Linked DNA regions of Halorhodospira halochloris. The main gene of each other region encodes a partner of the protein of the gene in region 2 in a complex. Links are inferred from orthologs where the notes say so. Each region holds a gene or a part of one and is shown on either strand. Other genes may lie near its edges. The genes, in order: accD and HH1059_RS03905.

What was found.
Region 1: the proteins of HH1059_RS03905 (region 2) and accD are in contact, whole or in part, in a solved structure (PDB 8UXZ), measured with the Escherichia coli proteins. The link is inferred for Halorhodospira halochloris from one-to-one orthologs.

What each region holds. Positions count from the first base shown.
Region 1 is NZ_AP017372.2:1,100,023-1,109,401, reverse strand. What follows is about bases 1-3,000. They hold accD (acetyl-CoA carboxylase, carboxyltransferase subunit beta), read right to left. Parts: upstream 1,948-3,000; coding sequence 1,054-1,947; downstream 1-1,053. Other genes in these bases: trpB (tryptophan synthase subunit beta), read right to left, coding at 2,765-3,000; trpA (tryptophan synthase subunit alpha), read right to left, coding at 1,944-2,768; HH1059_RS05125 (bifunctional folylpolyglutamate synthase/dihydrofolate synthase), read right to left, coding at 1-1,038. Outside these bases: more of trpB, read right to left, coding at 3,001-3,985; HH1059_RS05105 (phosphoribosylanthranilate isomerase), read right to left, coding at 3,963-4,592; tRNA pseudouridine(38-40) synthase TruA, read right to left, coding at 4,656-5,456; HH1059_RS05095 (motility hub landmark protein FimV), read right to left, coding at 5,483-8,062; HH1059_RS05090 (aspartate-semialdehyde dehydrogenase), read right to left, coding at 8,086-9,108; leuB (3-isopropylmalate dehydrogenase), read right to left, coding at 9,236-9,379.
Region 2 is NZ_AP017372.2:813,609-822,845, forward strand. The notes cover bases 3,846-6,703. They hold HH1059_RS03905 (acetyl-CoA carboxylase carboxyltransferase subunit alpha), read right to left. Parts: upstream 5,824-6,703; coding sequence 4,867-5,823; downstream 3,846-4,866. Other genes in these bases: tilS (tRNA lysidine(34) synthetase TilS), read right to left, coding at 3,846-4,855; HH1059_RS03910 (hypothetical protein), read right to left, coding at 6,038-6,424; HH1059_RS03915 (M1 family metallopeptidase), read right to left, coding at 6,417-6,703. Also shown: HH1059_RS03885 (HAD-IA family hydrolase), read right to left, coding at 1-131; HH1059_RS03890 (hypothetical protein), read left to right, coding at 247-2,547; HH1059_RS03895 (fumarylacetoacetate hydrolase family protein), read right to left, coding at 2,554-3,411; more of tilS, read right to left, coding at 3,434-3,845; more of HH1059_RS03915, read right to left, coding at 6,704-8,396; HH1059_RS03920 (hypothetical protein), read left to right, coding at 8,626-9,045; HH1059_RS03925 (CTP synthase), read left to right, coding at 9,123-9,237. UniProt on the Escherichia coli protein: Component of the acetyl coenzyme A carboxylase (ACC) complex. First, biotin carboxylase catalyzes the carboxylation of biotin on its carrier protein (BCCP) and then the CO(2) group is transferred by the carboxyltransferase to acetyl-CoA to form malonyl-CoA.

The DNA.
Region 1 (9,379 bases), 290 kb from region 2 along the record:
TCCATCAGCATTATGCGCTACGTCGTATAACCACTGCGTGCCAGAGTATTCTAACAGCTGCAAGCGCCCAATTACCTTCACCTGACTGAGGGCCGCACTTATTTCCGCCGCGCTGATTAAACCGGCTCGGGAGAGTTGCTGGAAAGCAGCCAGCGCGGTAGCAGCATTACTCAGGGCTGCAGGGCCCGGGATACTCGGATAAGAGAGCCCCGGTAGGCTGATCGAGCCCGAGTTCCAGTGCCACTCAGAGCTGGAAAATGCAGACCAATGATAATCTTTGCCCGCTTGCCAAATCGGCTCGGCAGCCAGGCTCTGCGCAATACTAGATAACTCATCCGGGGCGTCTGCCTGGCCGATAACAGCTGCTTTATGTGATCTGAATATGCCCGCCTTCTCGCGCGCTATACTAGCCAAATCGTTGCCCAGCCACTCAGCATGATCATGGGCTATCCTGGTCACCACCGCAACATCAGCATCAATTAGATTGACCGCATCCAGGCGGCCACCTAGCCCTACCTCCAACACCCACAGATCACAGTCGGATTCGGCGAAGACCACAAAGGCGGCCAGGGTCGTGTGCTCGAAATAGGTCAGCGAAACGCCGGCGGCCTGCCGCGCCAGTTCTACCCGGCGCAGGGCACCAATCAGCGTTTCATCGTCAGCCTCAAAACCGGCAACCTTAACCCGCTCGTTAAAACGACTAAAATGCGGCGAGCTATACAGGCCTACGCGATAACCGGCACTCTGCGCTAGCGCCGCAACCATTGCGGCAACACTGCCCTTACCATTGGTGCCGGCAATGGTAACCACCTCAGCATTTGGGCTTGTAATGCCGTCCGCAGCGCCCACGAGCGTTCCTGGCCTCTCGCTCAAGTGCTGCGCTACTGCTGCGACTCGCTCCAACCCCAGGTCGATCTCCTGCGGATGGGCTCGCTCAAGTAGCTGCAGCCAGGACTCGAGATCGGTGGGCAAGCCGCCCCCAACCAAAGCGACCGAGGGGGTCGAGGTGTTACCGTTATACTGAACCTGGCGAGCCATCTAATGCCTGTAGGCCTAGTCGGACTGCACGCATAGCGGACGCATGGGTGCATCAAGACGGCCGAGTTTAGCCACCAGAGAGGCTATATCATCGCGCATATGGCGCCGATCAACGATGCGATCAATAGCGCCATGCTCGAGCAGGAATTCAGCCCGCTGGAAGCCTTCGGGCAGGGTCTCACGCACAGTCTGCTCGATTACCCGAGGACCAGCAAAACCGATAAGCGCCCCTGGCTCGGCGATTATAATATCGCCGAGGGTGGCTAAGCTGGCCGAAACCCCGCCCATAGTCGGATCGGTCAACACCGAGATGTAGGGGATACGATCTTCATTGAGCCGGCTTATAGCGGCCGAGGTCTTGGCCATCTGCATCAGCGAAAAGAGCGCCTCCTGCATCCGCGCCCCGCCCGAGGCAGAGAAGCAAATCAGCGGGATGCGCTGCGTGCGGGCCAACTCCGCAGCCCGGCAAAAGCGCTCGCCGACCACGGTTCCCATCGAACCGCCCATAAAGGAGAACTCAAAAGCCGCCGCCACCACCGGCATGCCCTGCAGGCGCCCGTGCATGGCGATAAAGGCCTCTTTCTCGCCGGTCTGTTTCTGCGCCTGAGCAAGGCGATCCTTATACCGCTTACTGTCGCGAAAACGCAAAAAGTCAACCGGCTGTAGATCGGCGGCTATTTCGGCAGGATCACTGCCCTCGTCCAGGAAGACCTTCAGGCGCCGGCGGGCACTAAGGCGCATGTGGCTAGAGCACTTCGGGCAGACCTCGAGGTTGCGCTCCAGATCGGGCCTATAGAGTATCCCCTGGCAGGATTCACACTTAGTCCACAGCCCCTCCGGAACACTGCGACTGCGCGGCCCCGGCTGGGTCCTAATACGCCGCGGCATCAGCTTCTGGAACCAACTCATGCGTTACCTCCACTCTGCGTCGCTGCATCCATACCGCGCCGCAGCGCAGCTGCAGCATCTTGTAAGCGCTGGGCTAAATCAGGCGCAGTGCCATAATCGGCGATCATCTGCACGAGGGCGCTGCCGACAACAACCCCATCTGCCACCCGCGCCACAGCCGCTGCACCCTGCGGGTCGCGCACCCCAAACCCGACCGCAACGGGTAGCTGCGAAGCATTGCGGATAGCAGCAACCTGCCCCGCGACCAGATCAGTATCAAGATTCGCAGCCCCGGTAACCCCCTTTAGAGCGACCGCATAAATAAACCCGCCGGCTGCCTTGCTGATGTACTCTAGACGCTGCTCACTGGTATTCGGAGCAACCAGATAGATCAACTCAACACCCGCCTCGGCTGCTATCCCGGTTAACTCGCCCGCCTCATCCGGCGGCAGATCGACCGTTAACAGGCCATCTACACCCGCAGCTGCGGCCTGCTCGACATAACTCTTATAACCGATAGCCTCCAGAGTGTTGGCATAGCCCATAAAGACGACAGGAGTCTGCGTATCCTGGCGACGAAACTCCCGCACGGCGGCAAACAGATCCTGCACCGAGGTGCCAGCCTGCAAAGCCCGCAGGCAAGCAGCCTGGATAACCGGCCCGTCGGCCATGGGATCAGAGAAGGGGACACCGATCTCGATTATATCCGCCCCGCCGGCGACTAGCCCATGCATAATCTCGACCGTCTGCTGAGGGCTTGGATCACCGCCAGTTATATACGGGATTAGTGCTGCGCGCCCTGCTTCGCGGCAAGTCTGGAAACGCTCGCTGATGCGACTCACAGTTCTATGCCCTCCTGTGCGGCTACCGTAGCTATATCCTTATCTCCCCGCCCCGAAAGGCTGACCACTATAGACTGCTGCGGGCTGAGCCGGGCCGCCAACTGTTCAGCATAAGCTATGGCGTGAGAGCTCTCCAACGCCGGCATAATCCCCTCGCAGCGGCACAAGCGATGAAAAGCAGCGATCGCCTCATCATCATCAATGGTCACATAGTTGGCCCGACCAATATCTTTAAGGTAGGCGTGCTCAGGCCCAACACCAGGATAGTCAAGCCCGGCAGAGATAGAGTGAGTGCCAATAATTTGCCCCTCCGCCGATTCCATAAGGTAGCTGCGCGAACCGTGCAACACTCCCGGGCGACCAGCGTTGAGCGGGGCGGCGTGGCGGCCGCTACCAAGACCTTCGCCGCCGGCCTCGACGCCATAGAGCTCGACCCCACGGTCATCGAGGAAAGGGTGAAAGATGCCGATGGCATTAGACCCGCCACCGACACAGGCGACTACAGCAGCAGGCAGCTCTCCCTCGGCGGCGCATATCTGCTCGCGCGCCTCAATGCCGATGACCCGCTGCAGGTCACGCACAAGGGTAGGATAAGGGTGGGGACCCGCAACAGTACCAATGATATAGAAAGTATCGTCGATATTGGTCACCCAATCGCGCATCGCCTCATTGAGGGCGTCCTTAAGCGTGCGTGTGCCCCCCTCAACGGGCCTTACTTCAGCGCCGAGCAGGCGCATGCGATAGACGTTAGCCGCTTGCCGCTGCACGTCATCAGCACCCATGTAAACCACGCACTCTAACCCCAAGCGCGCAGCCACAGTCGCCGTTGCTACCCCGTGCTGACCGGCCCCGGTCTCGGCAATGATGCGTCTTTTGCCCATGCGCGCTGCCAACACCGCCTGACCAACTGTATTGTTGATCTTATGTGCACCTGTGTGGGCAAGATCCTCACGCTTTAAGTAGATCTTCGCCCCGGCGCTGTTAGCGGTCAGCCTCTGCGCAAAATAGAGTGGCGTCGGGCGACCTACGAAGGAGCTTAATTCGCGCTCAACTTCGGCATGGAATTGAGGGTCCTGCTTTGCTTGGGCATAGGCGGCTGTTAACTCTTCCAGCGGGCCTATTAAGGTCTCGGAGACAAACCGGCCGCCATAGCGGCCAAAACGACCCTCATCGCTGTGCACTGAAGCCTCGGGATTAATCTCGGTCTCTATCGCCACGCTCTACCTCCGCCAGGAACCGGGCCATAAGCTCCGGGTCTTTGATCCCCGGCCGTCGCTCAACGCCACTGCTGACGTCAACTGCAAACGGCCTAGTGCGTTTTATAACCTCAGCTACATTATCTGCCCGAAGGCCACCGGCAACAATTGTACCCTGCACACCCTCTGGCAGCTGATTGTGATCGAAGAGCTGGCCACTGCCACCGCGCTCACCAAGCTTATGGCTGTCGAAAACAAAGCCGCTGGCGCCGGCATAGCACCCTACATAGTGCTGTGGATCTACCCCGCCACCCATGGGGACAGCCTTTATATAGCGACGACCATAACTAGCGCAGCGTTCGGGGGGCTCATTACCATGAAACTGCAGGGTGTCGAGGCGCAGTTCATCAAGGGCGACCTCGACATAACCGGGACGGGGGTCGACGAACAGTCCGACAATCGCGATAAAGGCTGGTACCTCTGCCACTATCTCCCGCGCCTCGCCTAGATCTACTGCGCGCGGACTGCTATCGCAAAACACCAAACCTATCGCATCGGCACCGACCTCTACCGCTGCCCGAGCATCCTCCGGGCGAGTGATTCCGCAAATTTTTACGCGAGTTCGCATTTCGGATGTTGTTCCCTATATGCAGCTGCGCAGGAGGCACAGATCTTACCGCGGCGGATGCCTTTACGGCAAAAAATCGGCGTAAGCGGGCAAGGCATATTGCTGAGGATAGACAACCCCGGTCAAATAGAGTCCCGCCGCCGGTGCAGTTATGCCACTTCGCGTACGATCGCGCTCAACGAGCAGACGTCGCGGCCAATCGGTATCCCGCTCACCTGAGCCGACGGCAAGCAGGGTACCGGCGATATTACGTACCATATGATGGAGAAAGGCATTGGCCTCGATCTCAATGACCACCATCTGTCCACGGCGCCAAACATCTAGCCGGTAAACCTCGCGAACTGCATGAGGGGCCTGACAAGCAACGGCCCGATAGGCGGAAAAATCGTGTTCGCCGACCAACGGCTGAGCTGCGGTGTGCATCAGCTCAGCATCGAGCTCACGATGTGTCCAAGCCACCCGGTTACACCAAATTGCCGGCCGCGCCCGCCGGCAGAAGAAGTAGTAACGGTAGGCCCTGCGCACGGCCTTATAGCGAGCGTGGAAATCCCTATCCACCTCATAGGCGCAAATCACGCTAACCGCCTGCGGAAGGTTGGCATTAGAACCCAGGACCCAGGCATGCAGCTCACGCTCCACCGGAGGATCGAAGTGCACCACCTGGTGCGCGGCATGCACGCCGGCATCCGTGCGCCCAGCACAACTGACCTCAACCCGATCCGCGGCCACCTTAGATAGGGCTTGCTCAAGCACCTCCTGCACAGATAGGGCGTGGTGTTGGCGCTGCCAACCGCTAAAGCCACTACCATCGTACTCGACGATTAGCGCTATCCGCGGCGCTTGCCGGTCCTCAGTGCAGCCCAAACCGCTCTATCCGCCTTCCAAATAGTCTAGGAGCCAAGCTCCGAGAGGATCTCGCGGGCACTCTCGCGCTGGCTCTCGGTACCTTTTTCAATTACCTCTTCAAGCATCTCACGAGCACTTGCCTCATCGCCCAAGTCGATATAGGCGCGTGCCAAATCGAGCATAGTATCCGACTGATCGCCCTCGCCTGGCCCGAGACTCAACTCATCATCATCGGGCAGCTCATCCTCCTCGTCCGCTGAGCTCTCCTCGGTGTCGGCATCACTATCCGCGGCTTGCTCTGTCTGCTCAGACTCGGCCTGCTGCTCTGTTGCCCCAAGCAATTCATCGAAATCATCGCCGGACTCGCCATCAGCAGCACCTTGATCGGCGGGCTCCGCTTCTGCATCACCAGCGGCGGGTTGCTGATCAGGTTCAGATTCGTCGTCGAAGCCCTCTTCACTGAGCAGTCCATCGATGTCCATCTCTTCAAGCTCATCGTAGCCGCTGTCGGCATCATCTTCGCCCTGACCGAAGAGATCATCCGCTGCATCCTGAGCCGCTGCGCTCTGCTCAGGATCCTGCTGCATCGCCGGTTCAGGCTCCTGATCATCTTCGCCGCCAAATGCCTCATCCAAGCGCCGATCGAAGTCATCATCAGCGCCGGCTGATTGCTGACCCTCATCCTCATCGTCAAAACCAAGGTCCAGGGCCTCTAGATCAGGCTTGGAATCGAGATCATCCTCTCCCTCACCTGCTAAGTCGTTATCCCTAGCGCCGTAGGGATCGCCATCTGCCGCCGCTGCGGCGGTAGCAGCACCCGCCGCCAGGCCACCAAATAAGGGCGAATCAGGGGCAAATCGGCGACCGATATTAAGCGCCGTCTGCCACACCGGGTCGCTATCCGAGCGGGTCCGATCATAAAGCTCCTGAGCCTGATCCATGAAGGCATCGCGCTCATTTAGATTGGCCAGCACATCGAGAAGCTTCAGACGCAGATCGGCTCGGTGGGGCTCACGATGGATGCCCCGCTCAAGGATCTGACGGGCGTTATTAAACTCATCGTCGGCTATATAGTCTTCAGCCAAATCGAGCGGGTCACGTCGCGAGTAAGATTGCTCCTGCTCATCAGACAGGCCGAAATCCGCCGGATCAAAGCGCTTTCGCGGACTCTGCCGAGTCTGCATCTGCTTGCGTCGGCGGTAGGCGATTAAACCAGTTATCGCCGATATAGCCACCAGCGTTAAACCAAGGGCAATAAGGGCGCGCTGACGTAAGGTATCTTCCTCCCACAAGTGCGCCGCGGTTATATCCTCAGGGGCAACATCCAGCTCTTCGACATCAGCCAGCATGCTCGCCCACCAAGGCGCTTCGCCGCGCTCCTCCTCGGCTACCTCCGGTTCCGGCTCGGGCTCGGGTGTCGGCTCCGGCTCAGGTGCAGGCTCCGGCCTCGGCAACTCCTCCTCAAGCATCCCCACTTCGGGTATCGGTGCCCGTGGGGTCGGCTCTTGGGGCGGCGGCAAGATATCGTCCATAGACAAATCGAGGAGCCGCTCTAGGGCTTCAACCCGTTCACCTAGGTCACGCACCCGATCCTGCAGATTATCCCGCTCCGCCCGCAGGCTCTCGCGCTCTTCGCGCATGGCGGCGACCGCTCCCTGCAGGCGACTCAAATTGGCCTCAGAGGGTTCAAGGTCGGCATCAAGCAGGGCCAAGACCTCGTCTGTGCCCTTATCATCCATGGCCACAACCCGCAGCCGTGCCTCCCGCTCAGCAACATCCGGGACCGGCTCATCAATCTCTGGGATTGGTGCTTGCGGATCCCACTCCTCTGCAGCGGCCCGGCGCTCAGCAGGCGGCACCCAGGCAGCTAGGTGGTCCTCATAAATAGACTGAGCCTCAGCAGCACTCAGCTGCTTGATCTCTTCTTCATCCGGCAGACGCAGCCACCAACCGCTTAGAAGGTCGTTGACATTATCGTCGGCGAAGGCGTGAGGATTAAGTCGCTGGATTGCCAGCATGGTCTGAGCGACGGTCACCGAGTCGTCGGGACGGTGCTGCTCGGCGATGCTCCACAGCGTATCCCCCTCTTCAACCGGGCCATAGGCTGAACGGCCCCGCGCATCACGTTCGGCCTCTTCCTCGGCAGACTCAAGCTCAGCCTCAGCCTGCCGTTGCTCTTCTTCGCGCTCAGCCCGCTCACGCCTCTCCCGCGCTTCGGCTACCGTGGTCGGCTCCTCAAGCAGTAACGTGTACTCACGAGTCAGATCGCCTTGCGGCCAGCTAATGCGGACGAGGAAATCGAGCAGTGGCAGATCAACCGGCTCATCGCTGCTCACCTCGATATAGGGGGCATCCTCACCTTCGGTAACTATCTCGAAAGAGAGCAGGGAGAGCTCATCCTGACGTTGAATCCCGGCCCGTTCAAATACCCTACTCGGGGCCAGTTCGACCTCAAACTCATCCAGCTGATCGGTTTCTATGTCACGAAGGGGAATCCGCGCCGAAACCGGCTCTCCCGCTTGGGAGCGGGACTCAATGGTACCTAGTCGCGGTTCCGCTGCATGGGTTCCCGCCGCTATGCTTAAACCGGCTATAACGACGGCGACTTGGAATGCTTTGCGCACGACTCCCCTCCAAGCGCTGCTGATCAGATGTGGCGCTCGATCATGAGTTCTGCGATCTGTACGCTATTTAGCGCAGCGCCCTTGCGCAAGTTATCGGCAACCACCCAGAAATCCAAACCGCGCTCGTGGGTGATATCTTCGCGAATGCGCCCGACGTATACAGCATCGCGCCCCTCACCCTCGGTTAGGGCAGTCGGATAGCCCCCCGCCGCACGCTCATCAAGCAGCTCGATACCGGGTGCAGCACTCAACACCTCGCGCGCCTTCTCGACGCTGAGTTTCTCACGGGTCTCTATATGCACGGCCTCGGAGTGGCCATAGTAGACCGGCACCCTTACAGCGGTCGGATTTACCTTAACCGAGGAGTCTTCCAGGATCTTGACCGTCTCCCAGACCATCTTCATCTCTTCCTTGGTATAGCCATTATCCTGAAAGTCATCAATATGGGGCAGGCAATTAAATGCTATAGGCTTAGGGTAGACCTCGCACTGCGGCTCCTGTCCGGCAATGATCGCCCGCGTCTGAGCATCGAGTTCATCTATCGCCGGCTTGCCGCTACCTGAGACCGCCTGATACGTAGCCACATTGATCCGCTCAATCGCCGCCGCGTCGTGGAGCGGTTTTAAGGCCACCAACATCTGGATAGTTGAGCAGTTGGGATTGGCTATTATGCCCCGTTTCTTGTACCCAGCAGCGGCGTGGGGATTGACCTCGGGGATCACAAGCGGGATATCGTCGTCGTAGCGAAAGTACGAGGTGTTATCAATAACCACCGCACCGGCCTGAGCCGCCCGCGGGGCATGTTCAGCCGAAATAGACCCGCCGGCGGAGAACAGCGCTATCTGCACCTTGCTAAAGTCGAACTCGGCCAAGTCTTCAATGGTCAGCTGCTCGCCGGCAAACTCCAGCTGACCGCCAGCCGAGCGGCTACTCGCCAGAGGATAGACCCGACCTACGGGGAAGTTGCGCTCGGCCAATATCTGCAGCATCACCTCGCCCACCGCCCCAGTGGCGCCGACTACGGCTACGTCGTATGTCTTACTCATGGTCTATCGCGGCCCCCCGTTTTAGCTGAACTCCTTGCGTGGCTGCCAGATGCAGCCAACGCCGTTATAGTCGTAGTATGCAGTGCAAGTGTAACGCTTCATAAGCAGCTTGGGCACCCCCAAAAGCTTACAACCTCCCCACCACCGCCTCCCCCATCTCAACCGTCCCCACAACCCGACTCCCCCCCTGCAAATCAGCCGTCCGCAGCCCCTCCTCAAGGACCTGCCCGACAGCCCGCTCAACCCTCTCGGCGTGCTCCGACTTACCGAG
Region 2 (9,237 bases):
CTCCAGCGCCAGGGTAGGTTATGGGCGGCAAAGGTTTTGTTGAAGGCGGGCAGATGTCCTTGACCTTCGGTATCGGCGAGAGTGCCATCAACATCGAACAGTAGAGCTTGTGGGTTGTGTAAAATACTCATAAAGTTTGGCGGTCGACTTTTATCTTAAGTACGACGCTATCTCCCTTGTGGGTCAAATTGAGCACAGACTGAGCACAGGTAAAAATTTAGCACTAATGCTAAGGAGCTGGTACCTATGGCGCAAACGGCACAGAAGTACTCTGCGCAATTTAAGGAGAAGTTGGTTGAGATGGTTCGCGCAGGCCATAGTCCGAGTGATTTGGCCCAAAAATATACGCCATCTGCGAAGACCATCCAGCGCTGGTACCAGCAGGCGGTAGGCTCCGGGGAGCTGGATAGTGGGCAACCGGAGAAGCAGGATAAACAGGGGCAACATACGGACCAGATACCGCCACCTAATGAGGCTCGGGTACCAAATGGCGGGCAAGTAACTAAAGATGGCCAGGCACCAGAGAAGGTAACCAAAGATGGCCCTAAAGAGGGTCCTAGAGAGGGCCAGACACCCACAAAGACACCAGCAGCAAATAGTCGGGCTCCTGCAAAAGGCCGGAAAGCTACAAAGGGCCAGGCAACGACGAGGGATGGGTCCGCCAAAAAAGGGCCCACGCCCAAGAATGACTCGGCATCAGCGGAGGTTCTCAAAGAGCAGGGCTCAGCCAATCCCGTGGGTCAGCCAGAGAGCCAGAAGTCTGATAATGGGGCAGCTGCACAACAGCAATCCGCCACTGCTCAACCAGCCGCGCTTGCTCAGTCATCCACCCAAACTGATGAACCTCAGCAGGGGGCACCAAAAAAGGCCGGCAATGCTGATAAGGATAGATTAAAGCGTGGCCGGAAATGGCTCCGTAAGGGGGATGAAGTACGCCGGCGGCGTGGTGCAGAGGCGGCTCTACCTGCTTACACTGAGGCTATTGAGCTGCTGGAGATGGCTGCCCGCGACAGTGATGATAAAGCGACTCGGCGTGAGTGGGGGATAGCCCTGGAGAGGCTCGGCGATGCGGTATTTGCTACCGAGGGGCCGGGAGCAGCTCTGACCTACTATGAGCAGTGGCATGAGGTCGCCGAAGCATTGGTTGCCGAGCACGGCGGCATACAGGCGCGGCAGGACTGGAGTACTGCTTTACAACGGCTGGCGCGGGCTATTGAGATAAGCGATTCGCCCGAGCGCGCCTTGACCTATTATCGCCAGGCAGCAGAGCTATGCGAAGAGCTGGCTAATGAGCAGCATGATACCGGGCAGCAGGATGCCAAGGACGCCCGCCTGAGTTGGGCGCAGGCCCTGGATAGGCTGGCCGTGAATGTTGAGCGAGTAGCAGGCACCGAGTCAGCCCTGCCTCACTTTAGACGGGCCCTTAGTCTGCGCGAGGAGTTATGTGGTAGTAGTACCACTTTGCCAGCGCAGATACCCCAGAATCTGGCGCAACAGCTAGCGCGCGAGGCAGCGGCCCACTTTGCGCAGATGCATCAAGGCATGTTCGAGCATACCACTACCGGATATGCCCCCCGCCCGGCACTATCTTATGGGCAAACCAGCCCAGAAGAAGGCTATCTTGCTCAGCATAAAAGGCATACTGGTGAGAGCGGTGCAGCTCCTGCACATGCCCAAGTGGGCAGCCATGCAGATAGCGGGGCTTATAGTAGCGGTTCGGCTACCGGCGGTCGGCACCGAGTGGAGGCCTTTGATGCCGCAGAAGACCCGGGTCAACCGCTCGTTGATAGGGGGTTAGAGCATGCCCGCCGGGGCGATCAGCTCTACGAGCATTCTGGCCCTGGTGCGGCTATACCAGCCTATCGGCGAGCTATCGAGTTGCTTGAGGAGGCGGCTAGGACAACCGAAGAGGCCGAGACGTGTCGGGAATGGGGGGTAACATTAGAGCGTCTCGGTGATGCTTTGCTTGAGGAAGAAGGCCCGGATGAGGCCCTACCTTACTATCAGCACTGGTGTGAAATCGCTGAGACCCTCGCTGCAGAACAAAACAGCGTCCGTGCCTATCGCGATTACAGCGTGGCACTGAGCCGGGTGGGCTATGCCTTGCACTCATCGGAGGCCCCCCAAGCGGCCATGAGCTACTATCAAAAGGCTCTCGAGTTGCGCGAGGAGCTGGCCGCCGAACAGGGTACTACCGAAGCTAAAAAGGACTGGGCGTTGGCCCTGGAGCGCTTCGGCAGTGTCATAGAAGAGGTTGATGGGGCCCAGGCAGCGCTGCCGCGTTATATGCAAGCCCTGGAGTTGCGTCGTGAGGTCGCGGAGCGCCAGCCTCAAGATATCGCGGCGCGCCGGGCCTATGGTTTGGCTAATGAGCGGGCCGGTATGGCAGTTCTGACGGCGAACGGCCCTGAAGAGGCATTGCCTTACTTTCAGGCGCTCGCCGATGTCTTCACCCAGCTGGAGGAAGAGCTGGGCACCAGAGAGGCTGCCGAAGAGCGTGAGAAAGCGGATACCATGCTCGGCAAGATACAGATGGCTGTGATGTAGCCTGAGTTAAGCGCTTACTATGCGGTTGGCTATTTCGCCAAGGCCCTCTATATAGCACCTAGTTATATCTCCGGGTTGCAGGTATTCAGGTGGCTGGCGTGCGAAGCCGACTCCGGAGGGGGTTCCGGTGGCTATTATATCCCCTGCTTGCAGAGTCATGACATTGGCTAGGGTGGCAATTATCTCTGGTATGCGAAAGACCATATCTCGGGTGTTGCCGTCCTGCTTTAATTGATCATTGACGTAACTGCGGACGGTTAGGTTGTGAGGGTCATGTAACTGGTCAGCTGTTGTGATCCAGGGTCCCATGGGGCAGCTGCCGTCCATCGACTTGCCAAGGAAGAACTGCTTGTGACGGAACTGAAGATCGCGCGCTGATAGGTCATTGACTACTGTATAGCCAAATATGTGGTCAAAGGCGCGTTCTTTAGCAATATATCTGCCACCCTTGCCTATGATCAGAGCAAGTTCGACCTCCCAGTCAAGCTGTTGGGTCACTTGCTCGTCCAATACGATATCGCTGTATGGACCGATAACAGCGGTAGTTGCCTTAGTAAATAGCACTGGATACTCAGGCAGTTCCAGCTCTCTGCCCTTTGCCCGTAGCGACTCCTCAGCGTGTTCGGCATAGTTCATGCCAAGGCAGATGATGTTGCGGCGCGGGTAAGGTATTGGGGCCAGAAATGCCAATTCATCCAGCCCCGCTCTGGACCAACTATCTGATTGCTCGAGAAGTGTTTCAACCTCTCCTGTAGCGAGGGCGTCGCCCAGATTGGCCGGTTGCGGCGAGACAGCCCAGCAGCTGTCACTCTCTTGAATTGCAATGTGGTGCTTGTTTCGGTAGCTGACTGTAGTAATACGCATGGATTCCACCTGGCAAAAAAACCTACTTGTTTGCGGCACCCTTATCTGGAAACCACAGGATCCTTACTCCCGGCCGTGAACTGTACCTGTTATCGCAGCCAAAACCTGCCACGGCAACCGGCTTGCCATCAATATAAATCAGTGGCTTAGAGCTGCGCTCCCAGGGCGGTACGGCGAGGCTCTGGTAGAGGCGTTTGCGTCTTCTAGTGTCTCTTTTGCTGTCTTCATCTGCCAGCTGGGCAGGCAGATGGGCTGCGCTGTTTGGTGGCCAGCGTACTTCGAGGTTGCTGCGCAGGTATCTGGGGTCAAGGCCGCGAGCAGGGGAGAGTCGAGCCTCAAGGGTGCCGCCTGGCAGTTCCAGTGGTTCTTGAGGCTGCCACTGCCATCTGTTGCTAAGTGCCCCGGACTGCCCCGCTTGCATCGATTGGCCAGGGTGGGGAGAAGGCCTGGCGTCACCGGATAAGACGTTATGGTGCTCGTTGCTGCGAGGATCAAGGCAGAGGTATAGGTGGTCACGGAAGCGGCGCACCACCGCATCGGCCCAGGTCAGCACTGGGTTGGCGTCAGCTGCAGCATAAATCAAGCTATGCAAGCCGCTAATCAGATGCTCGCGCGGGGGTGGACGGACGCCGGAACACTCTAGCCAGCGCCTGACTATTGCTAGTCGGCGCTGTTCGTTGAGTTCGGCTAAGCGGCAGACACTTGGGTATCCGCGGGGGGCACGGACATAACGTAGGTCAGCGTCGAGGTAATGGTTAAGTAGCTGACGGTCACGGTTAATCGAGGCTGCACTGGAGTTGAGCCGCTTAGCGGCATCTGGCCAGCGTCGCTTGAGTTGCGGTATTACGCTCTGGCGTATATAAACCCGGTCGAAGGATGACTCGGAGTTGGCTGGGTCGTCGATCCAGGGCAGGTGGTTGCTATGGACATACTCATCAATGTCTTCAGCCCTTACCCCTAGTAATGGTCGGGCGATAGTTGATTTTGCCAAAGGTCGGTGGGGGGGGATGGCGCTTAGCGTGTTGAGGCCGCCACCGCGTAAGGCGCGGAGCAGAAATGTCTCAGCTTGATCGTCGGCATGGTGGGCTAGGATCAAGCAGTTGCCCGGCTCAAGGGCTTCGGTGTATGCAGCGTAACGTGCTCGTCGGGCGGCTGCCTCAAGGCCATCATGACTGTTCTGATCTACCTGCACCGCGGAGACAACCAAGGGTATTCCAAGATCGCTGCAGAACCTTTGGCAGTGTTGGGCCCAATTTGCCGATTCTGCGTGCAAGCCATGATCAACATGGATGGCGCTAAGCTCAGCGCTAAGCTGGCGCCGCTGGCGGGCTAAACAGTGCAGCAAGGCAGTGGAGTCGCGCCCGCCACTGAACCCTACTCGCAAGCCTGTAGCGTGTGGTGCTAATCGATTTAGCTGTGCGGCTAGTCGAGCTGGTTCAAGCACGTCCGCTCCGCCTACTCCTTGGGTTGGCCTATCTGCGCTAGGCGCTGATGGCGGTCGGTTACGAGCTGCTCAGGGGTCATAGTCAATAGCCGCTCCAGTTCCTCGCGCAGTATCTCCCGCATGGTGTTGGCCATGGATTCATAATCACGGTGAGCTCCGCCTAGTGGCTCAGGAATGACCCTGTCGATAATGCCTAAGTCATGGAGCCGGTCGGCCACCATCTGCATCGCCTCGGCCGCCTCCGATGCGCGCTCGGAACTCTTCCACAGGATAGAGGCGCAACCCTCGGGAGAGATTACCGAGTAGACCGAATAGCGCAGCATGAGCAGCCGGTTGCCAACACTTATAGCCAATGCTCCACCAGAACCGCCTTCTCCGGTTACTATGCAGATTATCGGCACCCGCAATTGGGCCATCTCTGCTAGGTTGCGGGCTATTGCTTCACTCTGGCCGCGCTCCTCAGCGCCCACCCCAGGGTAGGCCCCGGGTGTATCGATGAAAGTGATAATAGGTAGGCTGAACCTCTCAGCCATGTGCATCAGCCGGAGAGCCTTGCGGTATCCCTCAGGGCGCGGCATGCCAAAATTGCGCGCTACCTTTTCACGCGTGTCGCGTCCCTTTTGTTGGCCGATGACCATGACCGGTCGCCCCTCAAAGCGGCCAAGCCCGCCGGCGATGGCTCCATCATCAGCAAAAGCGCGGTCGCCATGCAGCTCTTGGAAGTCGGTAAACAGGTGCTCGACATAATCGAAAAAATGCGGGCGCTCAGGATGGCGCGCAAGCTGAACTATTTGCCATGCGCTCAGAGATGAAAATATCTTCTCGGTAAGGGCCTGGCTCTTCTCTTCCAAGCGCTGGATTTCCTCGTTGATATTTATCTCGCTATCCTGGCCGACATTGCGCAGCTCTTCAATCTTGGCTTCAAGCTCCGCTATAGGCTGCTCAAAATCGAGAAAATTCTTGCTCATCAGCACTCCACAGGCAGCATTGATATCCTTACCGCCCAATGATAGCACCCGCAGGAAGCGTTTCGAAGCTGCCGTTTGCTAATCGGCCAATTGGTTGCCCCGGTTTGGAAGAGGCAGTGAATCAATCCCCGGAGGCTTCATGGCGTCATCCCTGGCGCCATGATCTTAACCACCGGGGCATCCAATGGGCTCCGGGGAGTTTTATAGCAGCTAATTACCCAAGGCGGCGCCGGTAAGCCGCGAAGATTTCTGTTGGACCTGGATCTTTGCGGGTTTTCACGATTAGCGTCTGGCGTTCGCTGCGGTGAGCACCAGTCTCTTGCACTATTGTCTCATAGAGTGCTTGCGCGGCACTTGGAGCGGCTGTGTGAGCTTGGGTATTAAGCAGAGACTGAGGGTCGATCTCTATCTCGATTGGACAGCCGTCGGTCGTGGTTAGAGCCATTGTCCAGTTGTATTCGCCTGGTTGCGGAGGGCGTAAAGCAACCCCGTCAGCCTCGGCATCAGCGGGGGCGAAGAGGGGCTCAGCGAACGCTGCGGCCATTGCTCGCAGCGACTCTATTACCGGTCGGTATAGCTCGTAATCACTGTCGCTAGTCATCGGTCAATTCCAGCTTGAGGCGTAATGCGTGCTGCTCGGCCTGCTCATAAAGGCCGGTTTCAGGGCGTCCATTGAATCCGACATAGCTGTGCCGACCGAAGCGTTCCAGCCTTTGCAGAACTGCTTGGGCTGACTGCGCAGAATCTGCGCTTAGTGCCAGAATCGGTTCGCCGTAGCCGCCGGTGGTGCTCCATGCTACAGTCTCTCCAGCAACCGGTGGCGAGCGACGGAAGATGCAGGCTTGGGCGTCCTCTAAGGCTTGCTCGATATCTGCCTCGCTACCCACTATCAATTTTGCTCTCCCTTCGGCCTCGTTAAGTTCGCGCACGTCGACTTCGCCTTTGAACACCTGTCTGGCTACGCTGGGCAACCCCTCGGCCGATCCTTCGCTGGCTTTAACAAGCGATACTTGTTCAGCAAGTTGTATCTCGCGCAAGGTGTTTACCCGTTCACCCCGAGCAAGTTGGCGGTAGGCGTGGTGGTCTGGATCTATCTCAAGCTTTTCAGGTCGCTCCTCCAGGTTAATAGTGGCGCTCTTTGTTTGTCCCGGCTGAAGAGCTATTTCGTGCTGGTGGCGGGCCTCCGCGCCATGGATAACTATTGGTACTAAGCTAGGGTAAGCATGCTCCGGCCAGTGGAGTTCGAGCTCTACTGCGTAGCCTTGATCAAGGCTGTGGGCAGTGGCGCTTGTGAGTCTTAGCTCTGGGGTCTGCTCGGTAGTTAGAAACCAAAAGAAAAGATCATTGACCTGTTCTGCATCTTTGCCGCTGCGCCTAGCTGTCTCGGCAAATGTGTGGCGCAGATCGTGCCAGCCGGCCCACTGATGGCGGTGCGTTTGATAAAAATCGCGAACTGCCTCGGTAAATACCTCGTCACCGAATTGTCTTTTCAGGGTGTGGAAGAGAAAGGCGCCGCGTTGATAGCCAACGATGTCATCTATTCTCGATTGCTTGTGGCGAAAGTTTACCAACGGGTAATTCATGTCCTCTGGCAAAGCGGCCTGATCGCGGAGCCAATCGCCACGCATGCGTTTCGCCTCTGCCTTGCTGCGCTGCTGGGCTTGGTAATAGTCGCCCATATACTGGGTTAGGGCTTCACTCCAGTTGCCATCACTGTGGTCGGTATAGACGCCCCGTCCCCACCAGTTATGGACAACCTCATGGGCCAAAGAGGTAGTGGGGATGAATGGCAGCTGCAATACCTCCTCACCTATGTAAGTAAACCCCGCAAAGGCTAGGCCTACCGGCAGAGGGGCAGCTACTACCGAATAGCTGCTGTGAGCAGCAGGCCCTATCCATTCGCTGTAGGTGTCGAAATATTCGCCGGTATATTCGAGATAGCGCTCGCTAAGCTGCCCTAGATGCTCAGGAAAGAATGTATAGACACGGCCGTGCTGAGTCTGGCGTGATTCCTTTTGCCAATCTCCACCAACCACGGTTATACCGGCTGCCGGTTCACTGTGATTGAATGTCACCCGGCGCATGCCATTACTGCGGCTCTCCTCGCCCCGGTCGCCTTCGGCAACAACCTGAAGTTGCTCGGGGAGAGTGACGGTAAGCTCATAACCAAAGGGTTGCGGGCTAATCCGCGGGTACCAGCCACTGGCAGGCGTCAACAGTACGCTATCTTGCCGGATATGGGCGGGCAAATTGGCTGCGCTGGCCATAGGGGCCCCACTCCAAGAGATCTTGGCATAAGCTCCCTGCTGCGGCTCTATCGTTATGCCTCGCGCACCAAGCCTTTCTGCTTGGGCATTTTCAGCCTTTGTGCTAGTGATAGTAAAGCCTGGCCCTAGAGCCAGGGTTACCGGCTTGCCGTCTTCCAGCTCGAGCCTCATCGTGCCGCTGAGTTCGTTCCGCTCTAGGTCAATCGATACCTCTATACTCGCTTGTGGGGGGGTGCTGTCACTGTTCTGGGGGCTGCAACCCCACACTCCCAACAGCGCAATGGTTAGGGCTAGAATTCTTATCATCTCTACCGGCCGCCACGACAGCCACAACGGCGCTGCAAGCGGAGTCCACATGACTCTGGGAGAGCAGATTTTGGCAGTGTCCTTATCCATTTTGGTTCCCAACCGGGTTTTGCAGTTGCCCCGTTAAGTCTCCCTAGATTGGCCTGGTTAGGCAAGAGAAACTCGGTAACCAATGGTTGCTGTAAGAGTAGCAGAAAGTTATTAGCAAGGCGTTTAGCCTTGCTATGATATGGCACAGCAAAGCGATTCAGAAAAATTCCGCCAAACCTTTGCCAAGCGTCTACGCCAGGCAATTAATGATTTCGGCTATACTGGACGCGAGCAGAAGGCTCTCGGTGAGTTGTTTGGAGTTACAGGGCAGACGGTGCAGAAATGGCTTGATGGTACCGCTATGCCAACCCGTGACAAAATGCCCAGATTAGCTTCAATCTTGGCGGTGCGGCGTACTTGGTTGGAATATGGCGAGGGGGATAAGAGGCCTAGCTACGCCATAAGTGAGCAGCGCGGTTCAGCCTACAAAGAGGATGACATAATAGAACTCAAGGAGAGCGAGATCAATCTGCTGCTGGCCATCAGAAGGCTGAGCCAGCAAGATCGGGAGGCTCTGGAGCATATCATTATGAGCTGGTCAGGCCTGTCAACCGGCTGAATTGCTGTCGGCAAGTTGCCGCCCTGTAATCCATTTGTTAAGGTTCATGTCTTCCTGATATGGACCTCCCACTTCCCATGACGCGTTATATTTTCATTACAGGCGGCGTAGTTTCCTCTCTTGGCAAAGGCATCTCGGCTGCGTCTTTGGCGGCCGTGCTGCAATCGCGAGGGCTCTCGGTAACGCTTATCA